2 regions of the Streptomyces sp. NPDC030143 genome follow, and region 1 is predicted to be linked to the other one. Evidence: predicted binding sites of a transcription regulator. Region 1 holds the regulator's gene; the other holds the start of a gene.
What was found. The regulator HspR, encoded in region 1, represses chaperone genes until heat shock. The targets are predictions, from matches to a motif close to TTGAGNNNNNNNNNCTCAA.
Positions count from the first base shown of each region.

Region 1 (6,567 bases):
ATGAGCACCAAGGACTTCATCGAGAAGGACTACTACAAGGTCCTCGGCGTCCCCAAGGACGCCACCGAGGCCGAGATCAAGAAGGCGTACCGCAAGCTCGCCCGCGAGTTCCACCCGGACGCCAACAAGGGCAACACCAAGGCCGAGGAACGCTTCAAGGAGATCTCCGAGGCGAACGACGTCCTCGGCGACCCCAAGAAGCGCAAGGAGTACGACGAGGCACGCACCCTCTTCGGCAACGGCGGCTTCCGCCCGGGGCCGGGCGCGGGCGGCGGCTCCTTCAACTTCGACCTGGGCGACCTCTTCGGAGGCGGCGCCCAGGGCGGCGGGGGAGCCGGCGGCTTCGGCGGCGGACTCGGTGACGTCTTCGGGGGCCTGTTCAACCGCGGCGGCACGGGCACGACCCGGACCCAGCCCCGGCGCGGCCAGGACATCGAGTCCGAGGTCACGCTGAGCTTCACGGAGGCCATCGAGGGCGCGACGGTACCGCTGCGCATGTCCTCGCAGTCCCCGTGCAAGGCCTGCTCCGGCACCGGCGACAAGAACGGCACACCGCGTGTGTGCCCGACCTGCGTCGGCACCGGCCAGGTGGCGCGCGGCTCGGGCGGCGGCTTCTCGCTGACCGACCCCTGCCCGGACTGCAAGGGCCGCGGCCTGATCGCCGAGCACCCCTGCCCGGACTGCAAGGGCAGCGGCCGGGCCAAGTCGTCCCGCACCATGCAGGTGCGCATCCCGGCGGGCGTCACCGACGGGCAGCGCATCCGGCTGCGCGGCAAGGGGGCACCCGGCGAGCGCGGCGGCCCGGCCGGCGACCTGTACGTCGTCGTCCACGTCGGCGCCCACCCGGTCTTCGGCCGCAAGGACGACAACCTGACGGTGACGGTGCCCGTGACGTTCTCGGAGGCGGCGCTCGGCGGCGAGATCCGCGTTCCCACCCTCGGCGGCCCGGCGCTCACGCTGAAGCTGCCGCCCGGCACCCCCAACGGGCGCACCATGCGCGCGCGGGGCAAGGGAGCGGTCCGCAAGGACGGCACCCGAGGCGACCTCCTGGTCACCGTCGAGGTGAGTGTTCCGAAGGACCTGCCGGGGAAGGCTCGTGACGCGCTGGAGGCGTATCGCGAGGCGACCGCGGACGAGGACCCGCGGGCGGAGCTGTTCGAGGCCGCGAAGGGAGCATGAGAGTGATGGACGGCCGTCGACGTAACCCGTATGAGCTGACCGAGGAGACCCCGGTCTACGTCATCTCGGTGGCGGCCCAGCTCTCCGGCCTTCACCCGCAGACGCTGCGCCAGTACGACCGTCTGGGCCTGGTCTCCCCGGACCGCACCGCCGGCCGGGGCCGCCGCTACTCGGCCCGTGACATCGAACTGCTGCGCACCGTGCAGCAGTTGTCGCAGGACGAGGGCATCAACCTGGCCGGTATCAAGCGGATCATCGAGCTGGAGAACCAGGTCGCCGCGCTCCAGTCCCGCGTCGTGGAGCTGGAGGCCGCGCTGGACGGCGCGGCGGCGGCGATGCAGCAGCGCGAGGCCGCCGTCCACGCCTCCTACCGGCGGGACCTGGTCCCTTACCAGGAGGTCCAGCAGACGAGCGCGCTGGTGGTGTGGCGGCCGAAGCGGCAGCAGGCGTCGGACTGACGACCCGTGCATTCCCCTGGCGAGGAGAGGTGGACGTACCGCGGATGATGCCGCCGTACTGTGGCGTGTGCAACGCCTCCATGCAGCGTGGTGATCTCGCCTTCGAGGACTTCACCCTGGTGTACTTCCGCGCCACGCGGACGTATCCGGACGACTGGGTCGGCCACCCGGAGAACGCCGTGTGGTTCTGCGCCGACCACGTCTCGCTCGCGGACGGCCTGAGGGACCTGACCGCCGCGGAGGCCTTCGAGCGGATCCGCGCGAAGGTGGAAGCGACCGCGGAAGGCCGGGGCGGGAAGCCCGAGACCTCGGGACAGGAAGCCTGAGACCCTCCCGGGGCCGGGAAGCCGAGACCTGGGGACAGGAAGCCTGAGACCCCGGGGCCGGGAAGCCCGATACCTGGGGCAGGGAACCCGAGACGCGTGCGCGAGGGCCCGGAGGAACCTTTCCTCCGGGCCTTTTCGCCTCCCTGCGGGCTGAGGGGTCCTCGCGCCCTCGCCCGTCAGGGGGGCCAGTAGTCGCTCAGCACGCAGCCGTCGACCAGAGCCGGCTCGGTGCGGTAGCCGGACGGCGGGGAGAAGTCCGGGTCGCAGGTGAAGAAGACCAGCTCGGAGTGGGAGAGCGCCTCCCCCTGGTCGTCGCCGACCGGGACGACCGCGATGTTCTCGCCGATGGCGAACTTGTCGCCGCTCGCCTTGGCCGCGGTCTGGAACTTCCTCATGTCCGACACGGTCAGCAGGGCGATGGGATGCCGGGAGTCCTTGCAGACGGCGCGTTCCGCGATGCCCCAGGCCGGGTCCGACGCCTCCTCGGTCCCCCACGCCTCGGCCGTGCCGTCGTGCCCCCTGTCGTAGGCGTCGCCCGGCTCCACCTCCTTGCAACTGGTGTAGAGGTCGACGTACCGGGCGAGGGTGGCGGTGTCCGCCGCCTCGGGCAGGGCGCCGTCGAAGCCCTGCTCGGAGCTGCCGCCGCCGTCGGACGGCTTGCCGCCCGCGCCGTCGGCCGATCCGGTGGGGCGGAGCCAGTCCGGCGTGGCGAGGGCCTTGTCGGCGCCCTCCGTGCCGCTGCCGCCGGTGTCGTCGTCGCACCCCGTCAGCGTCGCCAACGCGACGACGGCGACGCCCACCGTGAGTGCTCGCTTGATGCGCATGATGTCCGTTCTCCTGCTGCCGATCCGACCGGGCGGACCCTACCTGGCGTCCTGGTCGGGGTGTTCGGGCCGGGGTACGGCCGAGAGCCACGGGTTCTGCCGTTGGGGCGCCGGCTGCCGGGGCGGGAGCGCGTGCGGCTGGGGCGAAGGCGCCGGCAGGGGCCGCGGGGCGGGGGCGGGCTCCGGGGCGGGGACCTCCTGCTGCGGCCCGGGAGCCGCCGCGGGGCCCGCGGGCGGAGCCGTCGGCGGCTCCGTGGCGTCCTGGAGGACGATGTGCGGGTTGCAGTCGCCGGCGTGCACCCGCACCGCGCCGGTCGGCTCCCGTTCCACCACCAGCAGGCCGAACTCGGCGAGCGCCTGGAGTTGGGTGGGTTCCAGGGCGTACTCGTAGACGCGCTGCCGGCCGAGGGCGTGGCTGGTGCTGTCGCTGTCGCCGGTGGTGCGGGTCGCCGCCTCGTTCGTACCGTGGGTGAGGCTGTCGGAGGTGCCGGTCGTCTCGCCGTGGCTGCCGCCCGAGTTGGCGGACCGTCCCGTGGACAGCGGGTTGAAACCGCCCTGGTCTCCGCCCACCACGCCGTCCACCCCCACGACCCCGCCGGCGGTGCCGTGCTCGTCGGCTGGGCACGGCACGCCGCGGACCGGCCGCTGGACGTGGTCGTCGGCGGCGGCGCGCTGCTGGGCGGCCCCACCCAGGAGGGCGCGGGGCCCGACGTCCTGCTGCGGCTGCCCGCCGGGGCACGCGGCACCCGGCAGGAGCCCGGAGCCGCGGCCGCCCTGTTCGGCGCCTTCCCCTGCTGGAGCGCCGTGGCGGTCGTGACGGACGGCCTGCTCGTCGACGACGCCCCGGGCCCGGCCTCTTCCGCGGCCGCCCGGCAGCGGCCCGCCCTCGAGGACTGTCTGCTCGGCGTGTGGCAGGAACCGTTCGCCTGGCTGGTGTTCGCCGAACCGGTCCCGGCCGCCGAACTCGACGAGCTGACCGGGCAGGTCTCCGACGACCGCCGTCGCGCGCAGTCCCGCGCGGACGGCTCGCCCGACCACGCCCTCGCCGCCGCCCGTCTGGAGCGCCGGCACAAGGAGCTGGCCAGGGCGTCGGCCACCGGCCTGTGGCGGATCCGGCTGCTGGCGGGCGGCCGGACGCCCGAGGAGGCGACCCGGGTCGCGGCGCTGCTGTGCGCGTCGGCGGACCTGGAGGGACTGCCGTACGCGCTCCGGCCGACCGGGCGGGTCGGGGACCTGGCCACCGCGCTCGGCGGCGTGCTGCCACCGCCCGAGAAATACCCCGTCCACGCTGGCTCCGACCTGCTGGCCGCGCTGGCCCGGCCGCCGGCGCAGGAGATACCCGGGGTGCGGTTCGCGCTGCGTCCCGAGTTCGACGTCTCCCCGGAGACCGCGGGCCGCCCGGCACCGGCCGGGGCCCCACCGGTGCGGCTCGGCGCGGTCCTCGACCGCAACCGCAGTCCCGTCGGCGACCTCGAACTGTCCCGCTCCACCCTCAACCGGCACACCTTCGTGTGCGGGGCCACCGGTGGCGGCAAGTCGCAGACGGTGCGCGGCCTGCTGGAGTCGGCCACGCACGCGGGCGGCAAGGTGTACCTGCGCAACCCGTGGAACACGGACCATGTCGAAGGGCTGGCCGAGGAGGACTTCATGGACGCGTTCCAGGCCCGTGGCAGTCGAGGCGATTACACCACCCTGTTCTAGAGAGGACGAAGGCGAGTGGCATTCGAGGAAGTAAGGGTGAACCGGGGCACGGTCGCCAGGGCCAGGAACGGAAGGATCGGTGGCAAGGGCAGCAGCCGGGCCACCGAGGAGCGTCCCGCCCAGGTGCAATTGTCCCTCATCCCGAAGGACGGGGAGTCCCGCGAGGTCGTGCTCGGTGAAGGAGAGACCTTCGAGCTGGGCGGCGACACCTACCAGGTCGTGGAGATCAAGCACCACACCTCCTGGACCGCCACCCTGCGCCTGGTCCCGTGACGACGAAGAGCACGGGAGGGCGTCTCGTGGCGATCGACTACCGCAGCGGCACCAACTGGGCCGCCGTCCTCCACCGGCTCCCGTAGGCGTCGACGGCCGGGTGGGGCCGGCCGTCGCCCCTCGGTCCGCCGGGGCCGGGGGCGTGCGGTTCGGCGTCGGGATGGCCGGAGCGGGGGTGGTCCGGCGTCGGGGTGGCCGGAAGCGTGTGGTGCGGCGGGCTCTCGGGGGCCCGTAGCGTGAAGGGTTCGTAGGGCGGTGTTCGCAGGGGTTCCGCTTCGTCTCCATGCGTCTTCACAGGTCGAGCGGAGCGTGATGTTGTTACTTCGTTAAGTAGTTCCGCTTGACGTCGGCGGGCGCTGCCGCGTTGTCTTTTCAGACACCTGGGTCACCATGTCGCACCCATGTCCGAAACGTACCTGAAGTGAGCTCCCGAATGCGTCGTATCGCCATAGCTGTGGTCGCCTCCACGATGACCCTCTCGCTCGCCGGATGCGGGATGCTGAGCGCGACGGAGGACGGCAGCGACGCGACCCCGACCAAGGGCAGCGACATCACCGTGGGCGTGCTGATGCCGGAGAAGACGAACACCCGGTACGAGGAGTTCGACTACCCCATCATCCAGGCGAAGGTCCGCTCCCTCACCCAGAACAAGGGCAGGACGGTGTACGCCAACGCGGGTTCCGAGGCGGACGTCCAGGCATCCCAGATGCAGAAGATGATCGACGACAAGGTCGACGTCATCCTGCTCGACGCGGTCGACTCGAAGTCCATCGCGGCCATGGTGCAGAAGGCCAAGGACGCCGCCATCCCGGTCATCGCCTACGACCGCCTGGCCCAGGGCCCGATCGACGCGTACGTCTCCTTCGACAACGAGCTCGTCGGCCAGGTGCAGGGCCGCTCCATCGTGGAGGCGCTCGGCTCGGCCGACACCAGCGACCAGATCGTCATGATGAACGGCTCGCCCACCGACCCGAACGCCGCGCAGTTCAAGCAGGGCGCCATGGAGGAGCTCAACGGTCAGGTGACGATCGCCGAGTCCTTCGACACCAAGGCCTGGAGCCCGGAGGTCGCCCAGGCCAACATGACCCAGGCGATCGAGAAGATCGGCAAGAAGAACCTCTCCGCCGTCTACTCCGCCAACGACGCCATGGCCGGCGGCATCATCAAGGCCCTGAAGGCGGCGGGCTTCGACAGCGGCGACCTGCCGCCGATCACCGGCCAGGACGCGGAACTGTCGGCGGTGCAGCGCATCGTCAGCGGCGAGCAGTACATGACCGTGTACAAGCCCTACCCGCAGGAGGCGGAGGCCGCCGCGGAGATGGCCGTCGCCAAGGTCCAGGGGCGGGACATCCAGTTCGACGCCCTCACCCGCGACAGCGTGGACAGCCCCACGAACAAGGGCATTCCGGCCCAGTTGGTGCCCGTGGTCGCGATGACGAAGACGAACATCAAGGACACCGTCGTCGCGGACGGCATCTACAAGGTGTCCGACATCTGCACCGCCAAGTACGAGGCCGCCTGCCGGGCCATCGGCCTGAAGTAGTCCCGCGAGGCGGTCACCGGGGGCACACGACGCACGTGCCCCCTTCCCACGCGTCCGGCGCGCGCCCCCGCCTTCCGCGCCCGCGGCGCACGTGTCGTCTTCGCGCACGTGCGCCCTTCGCGCACCCGTTCGCCCCGGGAGGAACCCGGGCGCACGGGGGGTTTTCCCGGGTCCTGGCGGGGGGAGCCGTGTTGCGGAGCCGGTCCGGGGCCGCGCATAGTTGCGCTGCGGAAGAGGCCGACAGCGGGGGTGGGATGGGCGAT
Region 1 covers NZ_JBVIAY010000008.1:268,570-275,136, reverse strand. Annotated here, with positions in the region: gene dnaJ (molecular chaperone DnaJ) at 1-1,179, shown strand; gene ACZ4YY_RS17195 (heat shock protein transcriptional repressor HspR) at 1,185-1,637, shown strand; gene ACZ4YY_RS17190 (hypothetical protein) at 1,718-1,963, shown strand; gene ACZ4YY_RS17185 (hypothetical protein) at 2,140-2,787, opposite strand; gene ACZ4YY_RS17180 (hypothetical protein) at 2,827-3,417, opposite strand; gene ACZ4YY_RS17175 (hypothetical protein) at 3,394-4,488, shown strand; gene ACZ4YY_RS17170 (DUF6406 domain-containing protein) at 4,525-4,761, shown strand; gene ACZ4YY_RS17165 (sugar ABC transporter substrate-binding protein) at 5,183-6,304, shown strand; gene ACZ4YY_RS17160 (helix-turn-helix transcriptional regulator) at 6,566-6,567, shown strand, end outside.

Region 2 (6,567 bases), on a different contig from region 1:
GCTCCAGCGACTCCGGCGTCGGGCCGCGCCGCGCCTTGACCGTCACCCGGCCGTGCGGCGGACTGTGCTTGACGGCGTTGTCGATGAGGTTGGCGACGACCTGGTGGATGCGCTCGGGATCCGCGTGCGCGGTCAACTCGGGCGGGGAGACGTCCAGATGCAGATGGACGTCCGTCCGGGTGTGGCTGCCGGAGCCGGACGCCATGCCCGCGCGCGCGGAGGCCACCATGTTGGCCTCCTTCAGCACCCCCGACAGGTACGGCCACACCTCGAAGCGCCGTCTGCGCAGCGGTACGACGCCGTTGTCGAGGCGGGAGAGGTCCAGGAGTGTCTCCACCAGACGTCCCAGCCGCTCGGTCTGCTTCAGGGCCGTGCGCATCGTCTCGGGGTCGGCCTCGGCGATGCCGTCGACCACGTTCTCCAGGACGGCGCGCAGACCCGCGATGGGTGTGCGCAGCTCGTGCGAGACGTTTGCCACCAGCTCCTTGCGCTGGTGGTCCTGCGCCTCCAGCTCGTCCGCCATGACGTTGATCGTCTGGGCCAGGTCGCCCAGCTCGTCACGGCGGTTCTCCCGCACCCGGCGGGTGTAGTCGCCGTGCGAGATGGATCGGGCGACCGTGTTCATCTCGTCGAGCGGGGCGGTGAGCGAATGCGCCACGAACTGCGTGATCAACAGTGTGGCGATCATCGAGAAGACCGTGATGAAGCGCAGTTCCGTCTTGGTGTGCACCGCGATCATCGACAGACCGGTGGTGATGAGCACGGAGATGACGACCAGCGCGCCCAGTTTGGTCTTGATCGAGAACGGTCGCACGCCGCCCCAGGGGCCCCCGGGGCCTCTCGGTCCGTCCGGCCCGCCGCTCATGGCGTCGGGGTCTCCAGCGCGTAGCCCACGCCGTGCACGGTGCGGATCCGCTCGGCGCCGATCTTCCTGCGCAGCGCCTTGATGTGGCTGTCGACGGTCCGGGTGCCGGAGGCGTCGGCCCAGTCCCACACCTCCGCCAGCAGCTGCTCGCGGGAGAGCACCGCGCGCGGGGTGTTCGCCAGGCAGACCAGCAGGTCGAACTCGGTGGGCGTGAGGTGCACGTCCTCGCTGCGCACCCGCACCCGGCGCTGCGCGTGGTCGATCTCCAGTTCGCCGAGACGCAGGATCCCGCTGCGCGGGGTCGTCGCGGCGAGCGCCGCCCGCTCCACGCGGCGCAGCAGCACGTGCACGCGCGCGGCCAGCTCCCGCATGGAGAACGGCTTGGTCATGTAGTCGTCGGCGCCGACGCCGAGCCCGACCAGCATGTCGGTCTCGTCGTCGCGCGCGGTAAGCATCAGCACCGGCACCGGACGCTGGGCCTGCACACGACGGCAGACCTCCAGACCGTCGAAGCCGGGCAGCATGATGTCGAGGATCAGCAGATCGGGCTGCCAGGCCTCCGCGGTGTCGACGGCCGCCGGGCCGTCACCCGCTGTTTGCACGAGGAATCCCTCGGCGCGCAGGCGGGCCGCGATGGCGTCGACGATCGTCGGGTCGTCCTCCACCACCAGGACGCGGCGCTGCGCGCCCGGGGTCGCCGTCGTCGTGCCGTTGTGCGAGGTGTGTGTCTGCTCCATCGCCCGCCCCTGAGGTGCTTTCCGGAATCAGTGGGGTGATCCCTTGTCTGCGCATGACTGCGGTTGACGCGTAAATGATCGGCGTCAGGGCAGCAGCGTACGGGGAGTCACCGCGGCTTTGCTATCCAGGTCGGACGGCGAGATGTACGACGTCCGGCACTCCTCGGGCAACCGGGATCTCTTCGGTACGCACCTGCTGGAACCCGGCATTCCCCAAGGTTCCCTCGAATTCCGGAGACGGCTGCGCGGACCATACCGCCAGTACCCCGCCGGGTCTCAACACCCGTGCGCAGCTTGCCAGTCCGGCCGGGGAGTAGAGGCCGTCGTTGCCCTCCGTGACGGTCCAGTCCGGGCCGTTGTCGATGTCCAGGCACAGCGCGTCGAACGTGTCGGATGTCTCATTGACGTAGGCGAGCAGATCCGCTTCCACGATCTTCGTGCGCGGATCGGCGAGGGCGGGGCCGGACACCGCGGACAGCGGCCCGCCGAGGTGCCAGTCGATGACGGCGGCTTCGCGCTCGACGACGGTGAGGGCGCCCCAGCGGGGATCGGCGGCGGCGTGGACCAGGGAGAAGCCGACGCCCAGGCCGCCGATCAACGCCTTCGGCGCAGGGCGGTCGTCGAGGGCCGCCAGGGCGGCGTCGACGAGCAGGCGTTCGGAGCGGCCGTCGGAGGTGTCCATCAGGAAGCAGCCGTTGGCGATGATCTGGAGCAGTTCCCCGTGCCGGCGCAGGACGACCTCGCCGTACGGGCCCTCACGACGGTCCAGGACTTCGGGCATGTCGTAGGAGACGGGCATCGGCCCATCTTGGCAGTTTCCCCGACGGACCGTTGAGGAAATACGGGCGGGCCGCTCGCGCGGACGTGGTCCGGTGCGCGGGTCCGACGTGGCCGGCGTCGCGGGCGGCGCGGCGAAGCTGTCGGGAAGCTGCCAGGTTGCTGTGAATCGGCCTGCGCGTGGCGTCGGTCACAGACACCGGGGCGTTACCCGCGAAGGGTTGGGGGTAAGTCGGAGCCAGTCCGCCCTGGAAGGAGCGCCTCGCGGTGGAACGTCCGGTGGAGCGTGCGGCGGACCGCACGGATGAGCGCGCGGCGACGGCCGAGGCGTTCCCCGAGGTCTCGGGCCTGCTGGACGGGATCCCCCGCCAGCGCGGTCCCGCCGGGTCCCCCTCGCCGGCCGTCGGGAGCGGACCCCGCCCGCGCCCCTGGCGGCTGCTCCCCACCCCCGTCGGCACGCCCTTCACCTTCGCCTACGCCGTCGTCCTCGCCGTGACGTCCTATGTCGCCGCCCACGCCGACGCCGCGCTCGTGCAGCAACTGCACCAGGGGTCGAGCACGGACGTGGCCCACCTGCTCCGAGCGCCGGTTCAGGTGCTCTTGGCCAGCGCGCTGTGGATCGCGGGCGGCTTCGCCTCGCCGTTCACCGTGGGCTTCCTGCTCGTGCTGACCGCGCTGGAGCGGCGCGTCGGAGGTCTGCGCACGGCGGGCGTGTTCCTGCTCGGACACGTCCTGGCCACCCTCGCCACCGAGGTGCCCGTCGGCCTCGCCGTCCTCGTGGGCCACCTGCCCGAGAGCTCCCTGCACCGCCTGGACTACGGCATCAGCTTCGGCGTCGCCGCGAGCACCGGGGCGCTGGCCGGCCTGCTCACCCCCTGGCTGCGGTGGCCGCTCCTCGCCGCCTTCGGCGCCCTGCTGGTCCAGGGCCTGCTCGCCTTCACCGACCCGATGACCGACTGGGGCCACATGATCGCCCTCATCATCGGCATCGCCACCTGGCCGTGGCTGCGGCGGGCCCGCGGGCGGACGGTGGGGGCCGGGGCGGTCCAGGTGCGCTGATCGCGAGCGGCGCGACGGCGGGCGGGCTCGGTCCCGGCGAAGAGCTCCGGTGTTTCACTCCGCTCGCGCTCGCCGACGCTGAGGCCTCGGCCCGACCGCCGCCGTTGCGGTTCCGCTCCGCCCGCAGCCTCGGTCACCGCCGTTCAGGTCTTGCCCCGGCCGCCGCCGTCATGCCTCGCTCCGGCCACATCCCTCAGGCCCTCCGGCGCGCGCCCCTCACGCCCGCCCCCGACCGTCGAACCTCGCGCTGGTCAACGGGGCCACCGTGGTCCACCCCACCGACTCGTACAGCCGCCGCCCGGCCGGTGTCCCCGCCAGGACCCCCCGTTCCGCGCCCTCCGCCGCGGCAGCCGACCCGAGGGTGTGCATGATCACGCCGCCCAGGCCGCGGCGGCGGTGGTCGGGGGCCGTCTCGATCTGGTCGGCGACGGCCGTGGCGCCGGTCGGGGCGATCTGGCCGCGGGCCGCCAGGGAACCGTCGGGGGCGGTGATCAGGGCGCGGACGACGCCGCCGCGCGTCCAGTGGCGCAGGCGGTAGCCGGCCGGAGGGGGTACGGGGGCGCTCCGCCCCTGCAACGGCACCGTCATCAGCCAGCCGGGCTCCGGGTCCACCCACCAGCCCTCGCCCAGCCAGCCCCCGACCTCGGCCGGGTCGCGGAACGCCTTGAGCCACACACCGGCCCCCGTCACCCCGTCCGCGACGGCGCGCACGTCCTCCTCCTCGACCTCCGTGCCGACGCCGGCGAAGACGTGCCGGGACACCTGCCCCGGCTGCCCCACGTCCACGGTGAAGCCCCACGGCTCGGGCACCGGCGGAGCCGCCCCGCGCGACACGACCCAGCCGTCCACCCATGCCCGTACCGTGCCGCTGCCGCTCACGGCGCCTCCGTAATAGTCATAATCATTGTTCGGGTATTACGTGGAGGACGATAGGCGGCCCGGGCGTCCCCGCGGCAGACGTGATCGCTGAGAGCGAACGGGGGTCGGGGAACAATCGATCGCTCTCGTGCATTGAGTCGGCATAACTCAACTTGACTGCCGAAGGGGAGATCATGGCTGCTGAGTCCGCAGCGTTCACACCGCTCACCCTGCCCGTGCTGCCGCTCGACGACGAAGTGGTGCTGCCCGGGATGGTGGTTCCGCTGGACCTGAGCGACGCCGATGTGCGGGCCGCCGTGGAGGCCGCCCAGGCCGCCGCCCGGTCGGAGCCCGGCAAGCCCAGGGTGCTCCTGGTGCCTCGCCTCGACGGGACCTACGCGAGCACCGGCGTGCTCGGCACGGTCGAGCAGGTCGGCCGGCTGGCCGACGGCGACCCGGGCGCCCTCATCCGCGGCCGTGGCCGTGTGCGCATCGGCGCCGGCACCACGGGGCCCGGGGCGGCGCTGTGGGTGGAGGGCACCAGGATCGACGAGACCGTGCCCGAGCCCCTGCCCGGGCAGGTCGCGGAGCTGGTCAAGGAGTACAAGGCCCTCGCCACCGCCTGGCTGCGCAAGCGTGGTGCCTGGCAGGTCGTCGACCGCGTCCAGGCCATCGACGACGTCTCCGCCCTCGCCGACAACTCCGGCTACTCGCCCTTCCTGACCACCGAGCAGAAGGTGGAACTCCTGGAGACGGCCGATCCGGTCGCCCGCCTCCGGCTCGCCACCCAGCAACTGCGCGACCACCTCGCCGAGCAGGACGTCGCCGAGACCATCGCCAAGGACGTCCAGGAGGGCGTCGACAAGCAGCAGCGCGAGTTCCTGCTGCGGCGCCAGCTGGAGGCCGTCCGCAAGGAGCTGCGCGAGCTGAACGGCGAGACGGAGGGCGAGGAGTCCGACGACTACCGCGCCCGCGTCGAGGCCGCCGACCTGCCGGAGAAGGTCCGCGAGGCCGCGCTCAAGGAGGTCGGCAAGCTGGAGCGGGCGAGCGACCAGTCGCCCGAGGGCTCCTGGATCCGCACCTGGCTCGACACCGTCCTCGAGCTGCCGTGGAACGAACGGACCGAGGACTCCTACGACATCCGCGGCGCCAAGGCCGTCCTCGACGCCGAGCACGCCGGTCTGGAGGACGTGAAGGAGCGCATCACCGAGTACCTCGCGGTGCGCAAGCGGCGCGGCGACCGCGGCCTCGGCGTGGTCGGCGGGCGGCGCGGCGGTGCCGTGCTCGCCCTGGTGGGCCCGCCCGGCGTGGGCAAGACGAGCCTCGGCCAGAGCGTCGCGCACGCCATGGGCCGCAAGTTCGTCCGCGTCGCCCTCGGCGGCGTCCGCGACGAGGCCGAGATCCGGGGCCACCGGCGCACCTACGTCGGCGCGCTGCCCGGCCGGATCGTCCGCGCCGTCAAGGAGGCCGGCTCGATGAACCCGGTCGTGCTGCTCGACGAGATCGACAAGGTGGGCTCCGACTTCCGCGGCGACCCGGCCGCCGCCCTGCTGGAGGTGCTGGACCCGGCGCAGAACCACACCTTCCGGGACCACTACCTGGAGGTGGAGCTGGACCTCAGCGACGTGGTCTTCCTCGCCACCGCCAACGTGCTCGAGGCCATCCCGGAGGCCCTGCTCGACCGCATGGAGCTGGTCCGCCTGGACGGGTACACCGAGGACGAGAAGGTCGTCATCGCCCGAGACCACCTGCTCCCGCGCCAGTTGGAGCGGGCCGGTCTGGACGCGGACGAGGTGACCCTCGACGAGAGCGCGCTGCGCAAGCTGGCCGGCGAGTACACGCGTGAGGCCGGCGTGCGCAACCTCGAGCGGTCCGTCGCCCGGCTGCTGCGCAAGGTGGCCGCCCAGCACGAACTGGGCGAGCGCGAGCTGCCGTTCACCGTCCGCGACGAGGACCTGCGCGCGCTGATCGGACGGCCGCACCACGTGCCCGAGTCCGCACAGGACCCGGCCGAGCGGCGCACCTCCGTACCGGGCGTGGCCACCGGCCTCGCGGTCACGGGCGCCGGCGGCGACGTGCTCTACGTGGAGGCCTCGCTGGCCGACCCGGAGACCGGCGCGGCCGGCCTGACCCTGACCGGACAACTCGGTGACGTGATGAAGGAGTCGGCGCAGATCGCGCTGAGCTTCCTGCGCTCGCACGGCGCCGAACTGGAACTGCCGGTGGGCGACCTGAAGGACCGGGGCGTGCACATCCACTTCCCGGCGGGCG
Region 2 covers NZ_JBVIAY010000027.1:27,000-33,566, forward strand. Annotated here, with positions in the region: gene ACZ4YY_RS32210 (HAMP domain-containing sensor histidine kinase) at 1-865, opposite strand, end outside; gene ACZ4YY_RS32215 (response regulator transcription factor) at 862-1,602, opposite strand; gene ACZ4YY_RS32220 (spermidine synthase family protein) at 1,724-2,401, opposite strand; gene ACZ4YY_RS32225 (rhomboid-like protein) at 2,647-3,438, shown strand; gene ACZ4YY_RS32230 (GNAT family N-acetyltransferase) at 3,655-4,317, opposite strand; gene lon (endopeptidase La) at 4,491-6,567, shown strand, end outside.
Region 2: the regulator HspR is predicted to act here: its motif matches at 4,450-4,468, upstream of lon (endopeptidase La).